3 regions of the Haliea atlantica genome follow, and region 3 is predicted to be linked to each of the others. Evidence: predicted binding sites of a transcription regulator. Region 3 holds the regulator's gene; each other region holds the start of a gene.

Region 1 (4,544 bases), on a different contig from region 3:
GCCCGTCGTCGATGCTGTCGAGTACCGCCTGCAGGCGCCGCTGTTCCGCCTGCAAGGCCTCGACATCGCTGTGCTTGAACTCGCGCACCGACTCCGCCATCAGCCCGAAACGCTGGATCAGCGCGCGCAGCTCGTTCTCCCGGGACACCGGCAGGGTGATATCGAAGTCGCCGCGGCCGATGCGATCGGCGGCCCCGGCGAGGGACTCGATCGGCTCGGCAAACTGCCGCGCCACGCTGTGGGCGGTGACCATGCCGATCAGGATGATGGCGATGCCGCTCAGGCCCAGCAGGCCGGCGACGATGCGGGCAGTCTCCCGGGTGGACTGCTGACTCTGCTCCACCGCGCGCACGTAGCGGATCTGCAGGTCGTTGAGGCGCTCGCGCACGGCGGCCAGGGTGCTGGCGAACTCGTCGTGGCGAAGCAGTTCGCTGCGCACCGAATAGGGCCGCCGCAACAATTCCGCCCAGGTGCCAAAGGCACCGGCGACGGCGCGCAATGCCAGGCGGTCATCGTCCAGCGCTATTTGCACCGAAGCCTTATCCAGTTGCTGGCGAAAACGCTGCAGGGAGGCCAGCAGCGCGGCGCGATCCAGGTTCTCGGCCAGAAGCAGCGTCGTCTGCCGGCCCAGTTCCCGCTCCATCGCCTGGCTGGCCTGCAGGATATCCAGATCGCGGGTCACCGCCAGGCCCTGGGCGCGGGTCAACTGCAGCACACTGAAGGTGGCCAACAGCAGCCCGGCCAGCGCCATGGTCAGCAGGGCGCTGCTGCGCAGGAACAGCCGGGTGCGCAGCTTCACAGGCCGAGGAGCTTGCGCTTGCGGTAGAGGGTGGAGACATCGATACCCAGGGTGGCAGCCGCCTGCTCCAGGGTATCGCTGGCGGCCAGCACCGCGGCGATATGGGCTTTTTCCAGGGCCTCCAGGCTCAGTTCGGCCCCCACCCGCGGCGCGGCCTCGCGCCCGGCTTCGGCGAGGCCCAAGTGCGTTTCCGTCAACTCCTCGTCGGGGCAGACAATGCAGGCCCGCTCGATGACATTGCGCAGCTCGCGCACGTTGCCCGGCCAGGCATGCGCCTGCAGGGCCTCCCGTGCCGCCTGGCTAAACACCCGGGCCGGGCGCTCGTATTCCTCGGCAAAGCGCGCCAGGAAGCGCTCCGCCATGCCCGGGATATCCTCGCGGCGCTCGCGCAGGGGCGGCAGGGTCAGGGTGATCACGTTGAGCCGATAGAGCAGATCCTCACGGAAACTGCCGTCCTCGACCATCGCCGGCAGGTCGCGGTTGGTGGCGGCGACAATGCGCACATCCGCCTGCCGTGTGACCGGGTCGCCGACCCGCTCGTACTCGCGATCCTGGATAAAGCGCAGCAGCTTGGGCTGCAGCGGCAGGGGGAAATCCCCGATCTCGTCCAGAAACAGGGTGCCGCCGTCGGCCTGGCTCACGCGGCCCGCGGTGCTGTCGGTGGCACCGGTGAAGGCACCCCGGGCATGGCCGAAGAGCTCGCTCTCCATCAGGTCCGCACTCAGGGAGGGGCAGTTGATGGTCACCAGCGCGCCCTTCGCGCGCCGGCTCCAGTCGTGAATCGCCCGCGCCAGCTCGCCCTTGCCGGTACCGGACTCCCCCAGCACCAGCACGCTGGCATCGGTGCCGGCCACCTGCCGCGCCGTCTCCAGCACTGCCATCATGGCCGGGCTGCCCGACTGCAGGTCCGCCCGCTCACCGCCACCGTCCTCCAGGGCTGCCGTGTCGCCGCGCAGCTGCAGCTGGCGCGCGGCGGACTCGCGCAGCTGCTCGGGGCCACAGGGCTTCACCAGGTAATCCGCGGCACCGCCCTGGATGGCGTCCACCGCGGTGTCCACCGCGGAGTGCGCGGTGACGATGACCACGCGCATCCAGGGCGCCTCCCGGCGCATGTGCGCGAGCACATCGAGGCCACTGTCGTCGCCCAGCCGCAGGTCGAGAAAACAGAGATCAAAGACCTGCTGTTGCAGCGCGGCCAGCGCCTGGGCGGCACTGGACACAGCGACGACCCGGTAGCCCTCGTCCTCCAGGCAGTAGCGGAAGGTGCGCAGAATCGCCGCCTCGTCGTCGACCAGCAGAATACGTCCCTTGTCAGCCACCACGGCGTCCATCGCGCCTCCTGTTCGCTTGCATGCATGAATGACCGTGCATCTTGCACGGTGCCACAGGGCCCCATCCTGCAACCTGCATGCCCAACGCGCCAGCACAAAGTGCTCAGATTGTTGATTTGTCGACACTTTCCGTAAAGGAAAAAACTGGCACGGGCCTTGCGACAGTCTTGTCGGGGCCGCGCAGTGGACGTGCGGACCCCGTTAAAAAGCAGATTCAGGAGGAAGTCACCATGCATACGATGAAGAAACTGGTCCTGGCCACTGCCACCGCAAGCCTTGTCTCACTGGCCCCGCTGTCCGCACAGGCGGACGACACCGACATCAGCCGGCAGCTGAGCGAAGCGCGGCAGGAGGGCTCCATCTGGACTGCCATCGCTCTCAACCGCCACCTCAGCCCTTTCAGCATTGATGTCGATGTGGAGACCGGCACCGCCACCCTCACCGGGACAGTGGAAACCGAAGTCGACCGCGATCTGGCGGAGCAGGTGGCCCTGGGCATTGACGGTGTCGACAGCGTGGACAATCAGCTGGAGATCGACCCCGATGTCGAGAGCAACGACAAGACCTCCGATTTCGCCAGCCAGGTCCGCGATGCCACCATCACCGCCACAGTGAAATCCAAGCTGCTGTGGAACCGCCACACCCAGGGGCTGGACATCAATGTGGACACCAAGGACGGCGTGGTGACCCTGCAGGGGACCAGCCAGAGCAGCGAGGCCCGGGACCTGGCCGGCAAGCTGGCCGCCAATACCGACTCGGTGCGGGATGTCGAGAATGGCATTGACGTGGTCGATGCACCCGGGACCGCCGACAAGGCAAAGGCCGCAATGAACGAGGCCGGGGAGACAGTCAGTGACGCCTGGGTCACCAGCAAGGTGAAATCCAGCCTGTTGTTCAACCGCAACCTGGACGGGCTGGAAATCGAGGTGGATACGGTTGACGGCAAGGTCGCCCTGGCGGGGGTCGTGAACTCTCCCGAGGAGAAAGCCCTGGCCGAGGAAACCGCCGGCAACATTCGCGGTGTGCAGGGCGTGGATGCCAGCGAGCTGCGCGTCGTGAAATAAACACCCCGGTCACCGGCCTCGCCGCCGGTGACCCGCTCTCACTACCCATTGCAGGAAAAGGAGGCATACCATGCTGAGCTGGGCACTGACATTTCTGATCATCGCGATCATCGCCGGGGTACTGGGCTTTGGCGGCATCGCCGGGGCCGCCACCGGCATCGCCAAGATCCTGTTCCTGGTCTTCCTGGTGCTGTTTGTAGCGTCCCTGATCTTCGGACGCCGGCCGCGACCGTGAATCACCGCAAAACCGTGGGACGAAAACAACGCGGGGGCCAACAGGCCCCCGCGTTTTTCTGCATCAGTGCGCCGAACGTCAGAGCATGGAACGGCCCTTGCCCGCGGCAATGCGCATGCGCAGGGCGTTGAGCTTGATGAAGCCCTCGGCATCCTTCTGGTCGTAGGCGCCGGCGTCGTCCTCGAAGGTGGCGATGCTCTCGTCGAACAGGCTGTCCGCGGACTGGCGACCGGCCAGGATGACGTTGCCCTTGTACAGCTTGAGGCGCACCTTGCCGTTGACCACCGCCTGGCTCTGGTCGATGGCGGTCTGCAGCATCTGCCGCTCGGGGGACCACCAGTAGCCGTTGTAGATCAGCTTGGCGTAGCGCGGCATCAGCTCGTCCTTCAAGTGGGCGACTTCGCGGTCCAGGGTGATCGACTCGATGGCGCGGTGGGCCCGCAGCATGATGGTGCCACCGGGGGTTTCGTAGCAGCCGCGGGATTTCATGCCCACGTAGCGGTTCTCGACGATGTCCAGACGGCCGATACCGTTGGCGCCGCCCAGCTGGTTCAGGCGCTCCAGCACCGTCGCGGGGCTCAGGCGCTCGCCATCGATGGCAACGATGTCACCGCGCTCGAAATCCAGCTCAATGTAGGTGGGGGTGTCGGGGGCCGCTTCCGGGCTGACACTCCAGCGCCACATGTCTTCCTCGGCCTCGGCCCAGGGGTCCTCGAGGATGCCGCCCTCGTAGGAGATGTGCAGCAGGTTGGCATCCATGGAATAGGGAGACTTCTTCTTGTTCTTGCTGAAGTCCACCGGGATATCGCGCTCTTCGCAGTAGGCCATCAGGGTTTCCCGGGAAGTCAGGTCCCACTCCCGCCAGGGGGCAATCACCTTGATGCCCGGCTTCAGGGCGTAGGCACCCAGCTCGAAACGCACCTGGTCGTTGCCCTTGCCGGTGGCGCCGTGGGAGATGGCGTCGGCGCCGGTCTCGTTGGCGATCTCGATCAGGCGCTTGGCAATCAGCGGCCGGGCAATCGAGGTGCCCAGCAGGTACTCGCCCTCGTAGATGGTATTGGCGCGGAACATCGGGAACACGAAATCGCGCACGAATTCCTCGCGCAGGTCATCGA
Region 2 (4,544 bases), on a different contig from region 3:
ATCGACCGACAGCGTACCGTCAACCGCGGTCTGAATACCCAGCTCGAGCAGCGAGTTGACCCCCTCCCCGGTGAGCCCCACCTCGCGCTGCAGAGCACTGCGCAACTGGCTGGTGACAGCCCGCGCCGAGAAATCACCCTGCAGGGCACCGGCCCGGCCACTCTCCGGATCGTATCGGGTCAGGTTACCCGCAACGCCGACAAACTGGTTGTAGGCATTGACGAAGCGGTCAATGGCCTGGGTCACGGCGGCGCGATTGCGGCTGACATCCACCGTGACCGGTGTCGCCACCTCGGACTTCAGCTGCAGGCTCAAGCCGTCCACCACGTTGTTCACCTGGTTGCCGGCGCTGCTCAGGGACAGCCCATTGAGCGTAAAACGCGCGTCATCACCGGCTACGGTCTGCTCCAGGTTGCTGGCAGCGGTGTTGAAAGCAAGCCGGGACAGGCCGGACGAATCGCCGTTCTGGCCATCCCCCGAGTCACTGACTTCGACCACGAAGCCGTTGCCGACACCGGTATCATCACTGCTGAAGAGCAGGCGCGCCCCACCGGCATCGTTGACGATCGTCGCCGTGACCCCGGCCTCTAGGGCATTGATGGCATCGCGGATACCGGCGAGGCTGTTGTTGCTGCTATCGATAGTCAGGGTGAGCGGCTCGCGCGCTGCATCCGGTGAAAAACTGTCCACGTTCTGCGCCGCGCCGCTGCCACTGCTCACCAGACTGCCGAAACGAAAGGTCAGTTGCCCCTCGCCGACCGGGGCGTCGCTGTCTGCAAAAGCCTCCGAGGCCAGGGACTGGGCGCTGGCAAGATTCGCCACCGTGACGCGATAACTGCCCGGGGCCGCTTCTGCGCTGACCGTGGCGGCAACTGCTGCCGAGTCACTGGATTTTACGCTGCGACCGACAAATGTCGCTGGCTGGGTCAGGGCTTCCAGTGCACCTTGCACAGAGCCCAGCGCGCCCTTCAGGGCACCAAACGCCGACAGCTCACTGGTCACCGCGGCCTCGCGCCGCAACAGGCGATTCTCCTGCGGCGCCCGCTCCGCCGCCACCAACTGAGACACCAGGCTGTCGATATCCAGCCCTGAGCCAATTCCGGTCACAGATACCATGTCAGATCTTCACCTCGCGCCAGTGGAGCCTATCGAGATGCGAATCAAGCAAATGTGGTGCCAACTAGAAGGAGGCCACGCCGGAGCCAGCGCGATGCAGGCCATGAGCCAGTCAGCCCTGACCGTCGAACAACAGTCCGCGGGTCGGCTCACCCTCGAGCGAGGCCAGCTGCTGTGCCATGAAACGGGCCAGGGCCAGCACTTCCTCGCTGGGTATCTGCCGCACGACTTCATCGGTGGCCTGGTCCACTACGGTAATCACGGTGGTGCCCGCTTCGTCGTCGACGGAGATCCTCAGGGAACGGCTGACACTCTGGAAGTAGGTTTCCAGGGTGACTACCGCCGCCTCCAGCTGTGCGGAGGCTGGGGGCGCGGCGGCCCCGGTTTCCTGCGCGGCAGCCGGCAGCACTTTGCCGCCCGCGGCCTCGGCTTGCCGCGCCGGCGCGGCCTGAGCGGGTTCGCGCCGGGGCAAGGGGGCGACACTCTGGGGACTGTTCGAGTTGTTGACAGGGCTTGCCATCGCTCGTTGTCTCGTCAGCGGGGGCTGGAGTCAGTCACGCGAGCCCTGACTCCAACCGACCGGTTGCGCTTACTGCAGCAGCGCCAGCACACTCTGGGGCTGAGCATTGGCCTGGGCCAGTACCGAGATACCCGCCTGCTGCAGGATCTGGGCACGGGTCAGCGCCGCGGTCTCGGCCGCGAAGTCGGCATCGCGGATCCGCGAGCGCGAGGCGTCCAGGTTTTCCGCCTGGGTCTGCAGGGACGCCACCACCGACTCGAAGCGGTTCTGTACCGCACCCAGGTCGGCGCGCGCGGCGTTGATCGAGGTCAGCGCGGCGTCAATGGTGGTAATGGCGGTATTGGAGTTACCCACGCTCAGCAGGTTGATGTTGCTGGTGGCGAAGAAGCTGCCGGCGGTCAGGCCAGCCGCAGCAACGTTGTTGCCGGCAATGGTCAGGTCCTCAGTCGAAGTGAGTGTCAGCCCACCCTCGACAGAACTACCGCCTTCAAGTGTCGCGGAGCCGTTATCCCCTGAGCCGCCTGCGGACACAGCGAAATTGTTGACTGTTACGCTGGAACCCGTTGCGTCGGTAAGAACAAGGTCGGTACCCGATTCAGAGGCCGTTACGCCGGTGTTGGCAGTGGCCCCGCTGGCATTGATCGCACTTACCAACTCGGTGAGTGTCACTTCGTCATCATCCGCACCTGCGGTGATGGTAATCGTATCGGTTCCTGCTTCGGTCACAATGTCAAAGGTGAGCGTGTCTTCGCTGCCACTGGTTGAGCCATCGGCAAGAACGCGCGTATCAGAGTAATCCACCGTATAGCTGCCACTGGTCGCCGTGGCACTGACACCACTCACGCTGGCGTCGTTGATGGCGGTAGCCAGGGCCGTCACACCAGCGGCGGCAGACCCGACATCGGTGCCGTTCAAGGTCAGGTCACCAGCAGACAGCGCGCTGGTGGCACCCGTGACAGACTGGCTCACGGTATTGGAGCCACCGGTATCCAGCCCCAGCCCCAGCGCCGTGGCATTCACTACGGCGCTCAGGTTGATGGTATCGCCGACATTGGCGCCGACCTGGAACTGCTGGGAAGAGAAGCTGCCGTCCAGCAGCTTGACGCCGTTGAAGTTGGTCTGGGTCGCGACGCGATCGATCTCCGCGATCAGCTGCTGCGCTTCGGCATCCAGGGCCGCGCGGTCGGAGCTGTTGTTGGTGGCGTTGGCCGACTGTACCGCCAGCTCGCGGATGCGCTGCAGGTTGTTGGTTACCTCGGCCAGGGCGCCCTCGCCGGTCTGGGCCAGGGAGATGCCGTCATTGGCATTGCGCACAGCCTGATTCAGGCCGCGAATCTGCGCGGTGAAGCGCTCGGAGATGGCCAGGCCGGCCGCGTCGTCCTTGGCGCTGTTGATACGCAGGCCGGAGGACAGGCGCTGCAGCGCGGTGGCGACATCATTCTGTGTGCTATTCAGATTCCGCTGTGCGGTGAGCGAGAGAATGTTGGTGTTGATGATCTGTGGCATGGTCTCTTCGTCCTTCTGTGTCGCGCCATCAGGCGGGTCGCCCGGGCGGGCTGTTCCCGGCGGGGCCGTGCCCTGCCAACTGTTCCATCAGTGTTAGCGACCAGTGCGAAAAGAACTTTAGAAAAATTTTCAGCCACCAGGGCGCGCGCGGCCGGGGCGCCACGGCGCGGTGGGCACCGCGCAGCAAAAACCCCTGTGCCGAAGGGAGAGGAGTGTCAGAGGTAGTCGAAAAGCGAAAGCCCCTGTAGCGCCACATAGCTGCGCTGGGCTGCCTCAAGGGTCGTCAACTGCTGCTGCAAGCGGCTGATTGCCTCGGCGTAGTCGAGATCGCGCACTTCAGAGAGGGTGGTCTGCAGCCCCAGGGCAAAAGACTCATTACTCGCGGCCACCGACTCCACCTGGGCCATGCGACTGCCCAGGTCGGTCTGCCGCTCCAGGAAGTTGCCTAGCGCCCCGTCCACCGTACCCAGTCCACCGGCCAGCAGAGTATTCAGCGAAGCCCGCGAGGCCGGCGTATCCGCCACCCCTTCGAGACCGGCGATCACCCCGTCCAGGGCGGCGAAAATGCTCTCGCGGGAGGCCCGGCCCACGCTAAAGCTGTCTCCGTCAGCCGGCTGCCCGGTAAAGCTGAGGCGCGCACCGTTGAAGGCAATTTCCGATGACGCCGTGTAGTTGCCCGAGGCTACCGTGCTGCCGGCACCGTCGACGACGCTGTAAGTCAGTGGATCTGCCGGCGTCGCCTGAGTGAAAGTCAGCGTATAGGTATCCCGCTGGTAATCGGAGCCGGCACTGCTGCTGTTGAGCACTGCGGTACCGGTGTTGCCGGCATCGGCCGCGACCGCAAAGCTGCCGTTGCCGGCCGGCACGGCCATGAACAATTCCCGCCCGCTGGCCCTGATGGCTACCTGCACGCCGTCGGCCACTGCGAGTTCGCGCCCGCCTTCATCGCCACGGAACACCACTCCGCCGGGGTTTTCCACGAAGGGCTGCCTGCTCGAATCGTACCCGGCAAACAGGTACTCACCGGATGCGTCGCGGGTGTTGGCCAGGGACACGAGCCGCTCGCGCAGCCCGCGCAATTCATCGGCGGTCGAGGACCGAGTCTCGGCCGTCTGGGTGGCGTTGTTTGCCTGCAGCAGTAGCTCGCGAACCCGCTGAATGACATCGACCGCGTCCTGTACGACAGTTTCCTCGCGGGCCAGCGCTCCCATGGCGAGCTCGGCATTGCGCTGGTAGCGGTCGAGACGGGAGAGCCCAGTGGAGAGATCCAGAATCTGCACCGCGGCCACCGGGTCATCCGCGGGCGTGGTAACGCGCAGGCCGGTGGCCAGCTGCCGCTGGGTGGTCTGCAGCTGGGCCTGCTGCTCCAGGATTGCGCTGATGCCCTGTTGAAAGATCTGTG
Region 3 (4,544 bases):
CTGTCCGGCGGTGAGCGGCGCCGGGTGGAAATCGCCCGCGCCCTGGCCACCGAGCCGGACTTCATCCTCCTCGACGAGCCTTTCGCTGGCGTGGACCCAATCTCCGTGAGCGACATCAAGGACATTATCAACCACCTCAAACGCCGCGGCATCGGCGTGTTGATTACCGACCACAACGTGCGGGAAACCCTCGATATCTGCGAAAAGGCCTATATCGTCGGCGAGGGGCACATCATCGCCGAGGGCAGTTCCGCCGAAGTCCTGGCCAACGCGCGCGTCCGCCAGGTCTACCTCGGCGACCACTTCCGCCTGTAGCCGCGCGGGCACCTGCGCCAAGCGCCTTCCCGTCAAGCCCTGTTTTCGGCAGGCGCTAGCAAAAATCGCGCCAGGGTGTTGCAGCCCTTCGACACGGGGCGCTACACTGGCAGCTCCAGACAGCTGTCCAAGACGGTATCAGGACCCCTTCCGCTCGCGATGAAACAGTCCCTGCAACTCAAGCTAGGCCAACAGCTGACCATGACACCTCAGCTGCAGCAGGCCATTCGCCTGCTGCAGCTGAGCACCCTGGACCTGCAGCAGGAAATCCAGCAGGCCCTGGACAGCAACCCCTTGCTGGAGGTGGCCGAAGACGACTCCGGCGGGGATACCGAAGTCGACAACACGCAGCGACTGGAACGCGAAGCCCCCCAGCATACCGACGGCCCTCTGGAGAGCCTGGAAGGCACGGCGAGTGGTGGCAGCGGTGAAAATCGCGACGACTGGCAGACCAGCGGCGCCATGCCCGAGGAGCTGCCGGTGGATACCCAGTGGGAAGACCTGATTCCCACCGGCGCCCCTGCCGGCGCCGGCGGCGACGACAGCGACTTTGACCTCGATACCCGCAACAGCCAGTCGGAATCCCTGCAGGACCACCTGCGCTGGCAGCTTAACCTGACTCGCTTGTCCGACACTGACCGGGTCATCGCCCTGGCCCTGATCGACGCCACCGACAGCAACGGCCGCCTGCAGACCAGCGTGGAGGACATCCACGAGGCCTTTCGCGACGATCTCGAGATCGACCTCGAGGAGGTTGTGGCGGTTCTGCACTGCCTGCAGCAATTCGAGCCGGCTGGCGTGTGCACCCGCGACCTGCGGGAATGCCTGCTGGTCCAGCTGCAGCAGCTGCCCGCCAGTACCCCCTACCTCGAACAGGCCAGGCAGGTGATCAGCCGCTACCTCAACCAGCTCGGTAGCGGCGACTACAACCAGATCCTCCGCCGCATGCGGCTCAAGGAAGACCAGCTGCGGGCGGTCCTCGACCTGATCCGCACGCTGGACCCCAGCCCGGGCCAGCAGATCGGCGAGGACAGCACCGAATACATCATCCCCGATGTCTTTGTCAGCAAACGCAGTGGCCGCTGGGTCGTGGAGCTCAACCCCGACGTCGCCCCGCGCCTGCGCATCAATGACAGCTATGCCAGCCTGATCCGGCGCGCGGACAACAGTGCCGACAACAACTACCTGCGCGACAATCTGCAGGAGGCCCGCTGGTTCCTCAAGAGCCTGCAGAGCCGGAACGAAACCCTGATGAAGGTGGCCACACAGATTGTCGAGCGCCAGCGCGGCTTCCTCGAACACGGTGAAGAGGCAATGCAACCCCTGGTGCTGGCGGATATCGCCGAGGCCGTGGAGATGCACGAGTCGACCATCTCCCGGGTCACCAACCGCAAGTACATGCACACGCCGCGGGGCGTTTTTGAACTCAAGTATTTTTTCTCCAGTCACGTCGGCACGGCCAGCGGCGGCGAGGCCTCGTCAACCGCCATCCGTGCCTTTATCCGCAAGCTGGTTGCCGCGGAAAACCCGCGCAAGCCGCTGTCGGACAGCAAGTTGGCAAAGATGCTGGAGGAGCAGGGTATCCAGGTCGCCCGGCGCACCGTCGCCAAGTACCGGGAGATGCTGCAGATCCCCCCCTCCAATGAGCGCAAGCGATTGGTCTAGAATGCAAACTGTGCGGGTCTGTAAACCCGCCGATATTGGGCACCGCGCCCATTCAACGAGAAGGAGTCAGGTATGCAACTGAATATCAGCGGTCATCACGTCGAAGTGACCGATGCCCTGCGGGACTACGTGCAAAGTAAGTTCGAGCGCCTGCAACGGCATTTTGACCAGATCACCAATACCGAGGTCACACTGATCGTGGAAAAACTGGTTCAGAAAGCCGAAGCGACCATCCACGTCGCCGGTGCCGACATCTTTGCCGCCGCTGAATCCGAAGACATGTACGCCGCCATCGACGCCCTGGTCGACAAACTGGACCGCCAGCTGATTAAGCACAAGGAAAAGGCCCGCGGCCACTAGAAGACTCTCTCATGCAAATACTCGCCCAACTACTGACCCCGGAGCGCACCCTGTGTCGCGCCTCCGGGAGCAGCAAGAAGAAACTCTTCGAGACGCTGGCGGAGCTGATCGCCCGCGACCGCAGTGAGCTGTCCCAGTCGGAAGTCTTCACCCAGCTGGTCGCCCGCGAGCGCCTCGGCAGCACGGGCCTCGGTGGTGGTATCGCCATTCCCCACTGTCGCATCCCCGGCTGCCAGGAACCTCTCGCGGCTTTGGTCAGCCTGGAGGAGCCGATCGACTTCGACGCTCCGGACGACATGGCGGTGGACCTGCTCTGCGTGTTGCTGGTCCCGGATCAGGCGCACCAGGAGCACCTGGACATTCTCGCCCGGATCGCAAGGCTGTTCAGCCAGGGCGCCTTCTGCGAGGCCCTGCGCGATGCCGACAGCAACGACAAGCTGTTCCGCGCCGCGACGGAATGGGCTGACGAGGGCTGACGCCGCGTGCAACTGGTCATCATCTCCGGACGCTCCGGGTCGGGCAAGAGTACCGCGCTGCACCAGCTCGAGGACGAGGGCTACTACTGCATCGACAACCTGCCGGCGGCCCTGTTGCCAGCTCTGGTCGCGGAAACCCAGCGGGGCGAATTCGAGCACTTCCGCGGCGTTGCCGTCTGCATTGATGCCCGCAACGCCTGGCGCAACCTGCAGGATTTCAGCGGCATTCTGGATGCCCTGCCCGCCGATGTGCGCAGCGAGATCCTCTACCTGGACGCCCAGGACCCGGTTCTCATCAAGCGCTTCTCGGAGACCCGGCGCAAGCACCCCCTGAGCGGTGACCAGCTGCCCCTGGCCGAGGCAATCGATAGCGAGCGGCAGCTTCTGGAACCCATCGCCAGTGCGGCTGCCCTGGTGCTGGACACCAGCCAGATGACCATTTACGAACTGCGCGATGCCATCCGCCAGCGGGTCGTCGGCGACGGCACCGGCAGCATGTCGATCCTCTTCCAGTCCTTCGGTTTCAAGCGCGGGCTGCCCAACGATGCGGACCTGGTTTTCGACGTGCGCATGCTGCCCAACCCGCACTGGGTGAAGGAGCTGCGCCTACTGACCGGCCTGGACGCCGACGTGGCCAGCTTTCTGGAGGCACAGTCGATGACCGGCGAGCTGTTCGACAGTATCCGCCGGTTTCTCGACCAGTGGCTGCCTCACTACCGCGAGAGCAACCGTAGCTACATGACTGTCGCCGTGGGTTGTACCGGTGGCCAACATCGGTCAGTATACTTGGCCGATCGTCTCTACCAGTACTATCGCCAGCAATACTCCCACGTCCACCTCCGCCACAGGGAACTGCAATAGCAGCGCACGCCGTGATTGAGACCCGGATCACCATCATCAACAAGCTGGGCCTGCACGCGCGGGCGGCGGCCAAATTCGTCGGCTGCGCCTCCGGCTTCCGTTCGTCGGTAAAAGCGGGTCGCGATGGCCAGCTGGTGGACGGCAAGAGCATCATGGCCGTCATGATGCTTGCCGCCGGCAAGGGAACGGAGCTCGACCTGCACGTCGACGGTGAGGACGAACAGGAAGCGCTGGAAGCCCTGTGCGCCCTGATCAACAACCGTTTTGACGAGCCGGAGTAAGGCATGGGCAAGCGCAACCGGGCCCGGGTGGCGGAAGCGGATGAGCCGCGGCCGAGCAAGAGCGCCCGCAAACGTCACATGACAGCCCTGCAGGAGCTCGGCGAAGCCCTCACGCTGCTCAGCGACCGGCAGTTGGCGGCGGTGCCGCTGGATGACGAGCGCCTGTCCCTGGCCGTCCGCGAAGCCCGCAGGATCCGCCAGCACGGCGCCAAGCGGCGCCACCTGCAGTACATCGGCAAGCTGATGCGTGACATTGATGCCACGCCCATCGCGGAGGCCGTGGACAAGCTGGACAGCCCGCCCCCGGGCCTGCACAAGCTGATGCTCTATTGGCGCGAGGAATCCGCCGGAGACGCTGTCTCTTCCGGGGACGCCTGGGAAGACTGAGCGCGCTGCTCCAGGTCAAAAATCCGGTCCAGGCGCAATTGCGGGTCATCCCAGCTTCCCCCCAGCCGGTAGACGGCACTGCTCAGCTGCGAGACCTGCTTCTCAAAGACCTTGCTGACCACGTAGACCCCCGCTGCGGCCGGCAAGCCCCCGGCCAAGGCAGCGACCCAGGGCAGGTTGCTGGCAACGGGCAGGGTCG

What was found. The regulator sigma-54, encoded in region 3, starts transcription at its own class of promoters, with help from an activator protein. The targets are predictions, from matches to a motif close to TGGCACANNNNTTGCNNT.
Region 1: the regulator sigma-54 is predicted to act here: its motif matches at 2,276-2,293, upstream of ACYVGS_RS10570 (BON domain-containing protein).
Region 2: the regulator sigma-54 is predicted to act here: its motif matches at 1,162-1,179, upstream of fliD (flagellar filament capping protein FliD).

Annotation. Positions count from the first base shown of each region.
Region 1 is NZ_BAAGXL010000014.1:128,328-132,871, reverse strand. Features, by position in the region: gene ACYVGS_RS10580 (ATP-binding protein) at 1-799, opposite strand, end outside; gene ACYVGS_RS10575 (sigma-54-dependent transcriptional regulator) at 796-2,130, opposite strand; gene ACYVGS_RS10570 (BON domain-containing protein) at 2,361-3,194, shown strand; gene ACYVGS_RS10565 (DUF1328 domain-containing protein) at 3,265-3,429, shown strand; gene ACYVGS_RS10560 (argininosuccinate synthase) at 3,508-4,544, opposite strand, start outside.
Region 2 is NZ_BAAGXL010000019.1:388,873-393,416, reverse strand. Features, by position in the region: gene fliD (flagellar filament capping protein FliD) at 1-1,116, opposite strand, end outside; gene ACYVGS_RS13600 (flagellar protein FlaG) at 1,229-1,636, opposite strand; gene ACYVGS_RS13595 (flagellin) at 1,706-3,142, opposite strand; gene flgL (flagellar hook-associated protein FlgL) at 3,358-4,544, opposite strand, start outside.
Region 3 is NZ_BAAGXL010000003.1:939,386-943,929, forward strand. Features, by position in the region: gene lptB (LPS export ABC transporter ATP-binding protein) at 1-315, shown strand, start outside; gene ACYVGS_RS04420 (RNA polymerase factor sigma-54) at 475-1,980, shown strand; gene hpf (HPF/RaiA family ribosome-associated protein) at 2,053-2,340, shown strand; gene ptsN (PTS sugar transporter subunit IIA) at 2,352-2,816, shown strand; gene rapZ (RapZ family nucleotide-binding protein) at 2,823-3,677, shown strand; gene ACYVGS_RS04440 (HPr family phosphocarrier protein) at 3,689-3,958, shown strand; gene yjgA (DarP family protein) at 3,962-4,345, shown strand; gene ACYVGS_RS04450 (YhdP family protein) at 4,285-4,544, opposite strand, start outside.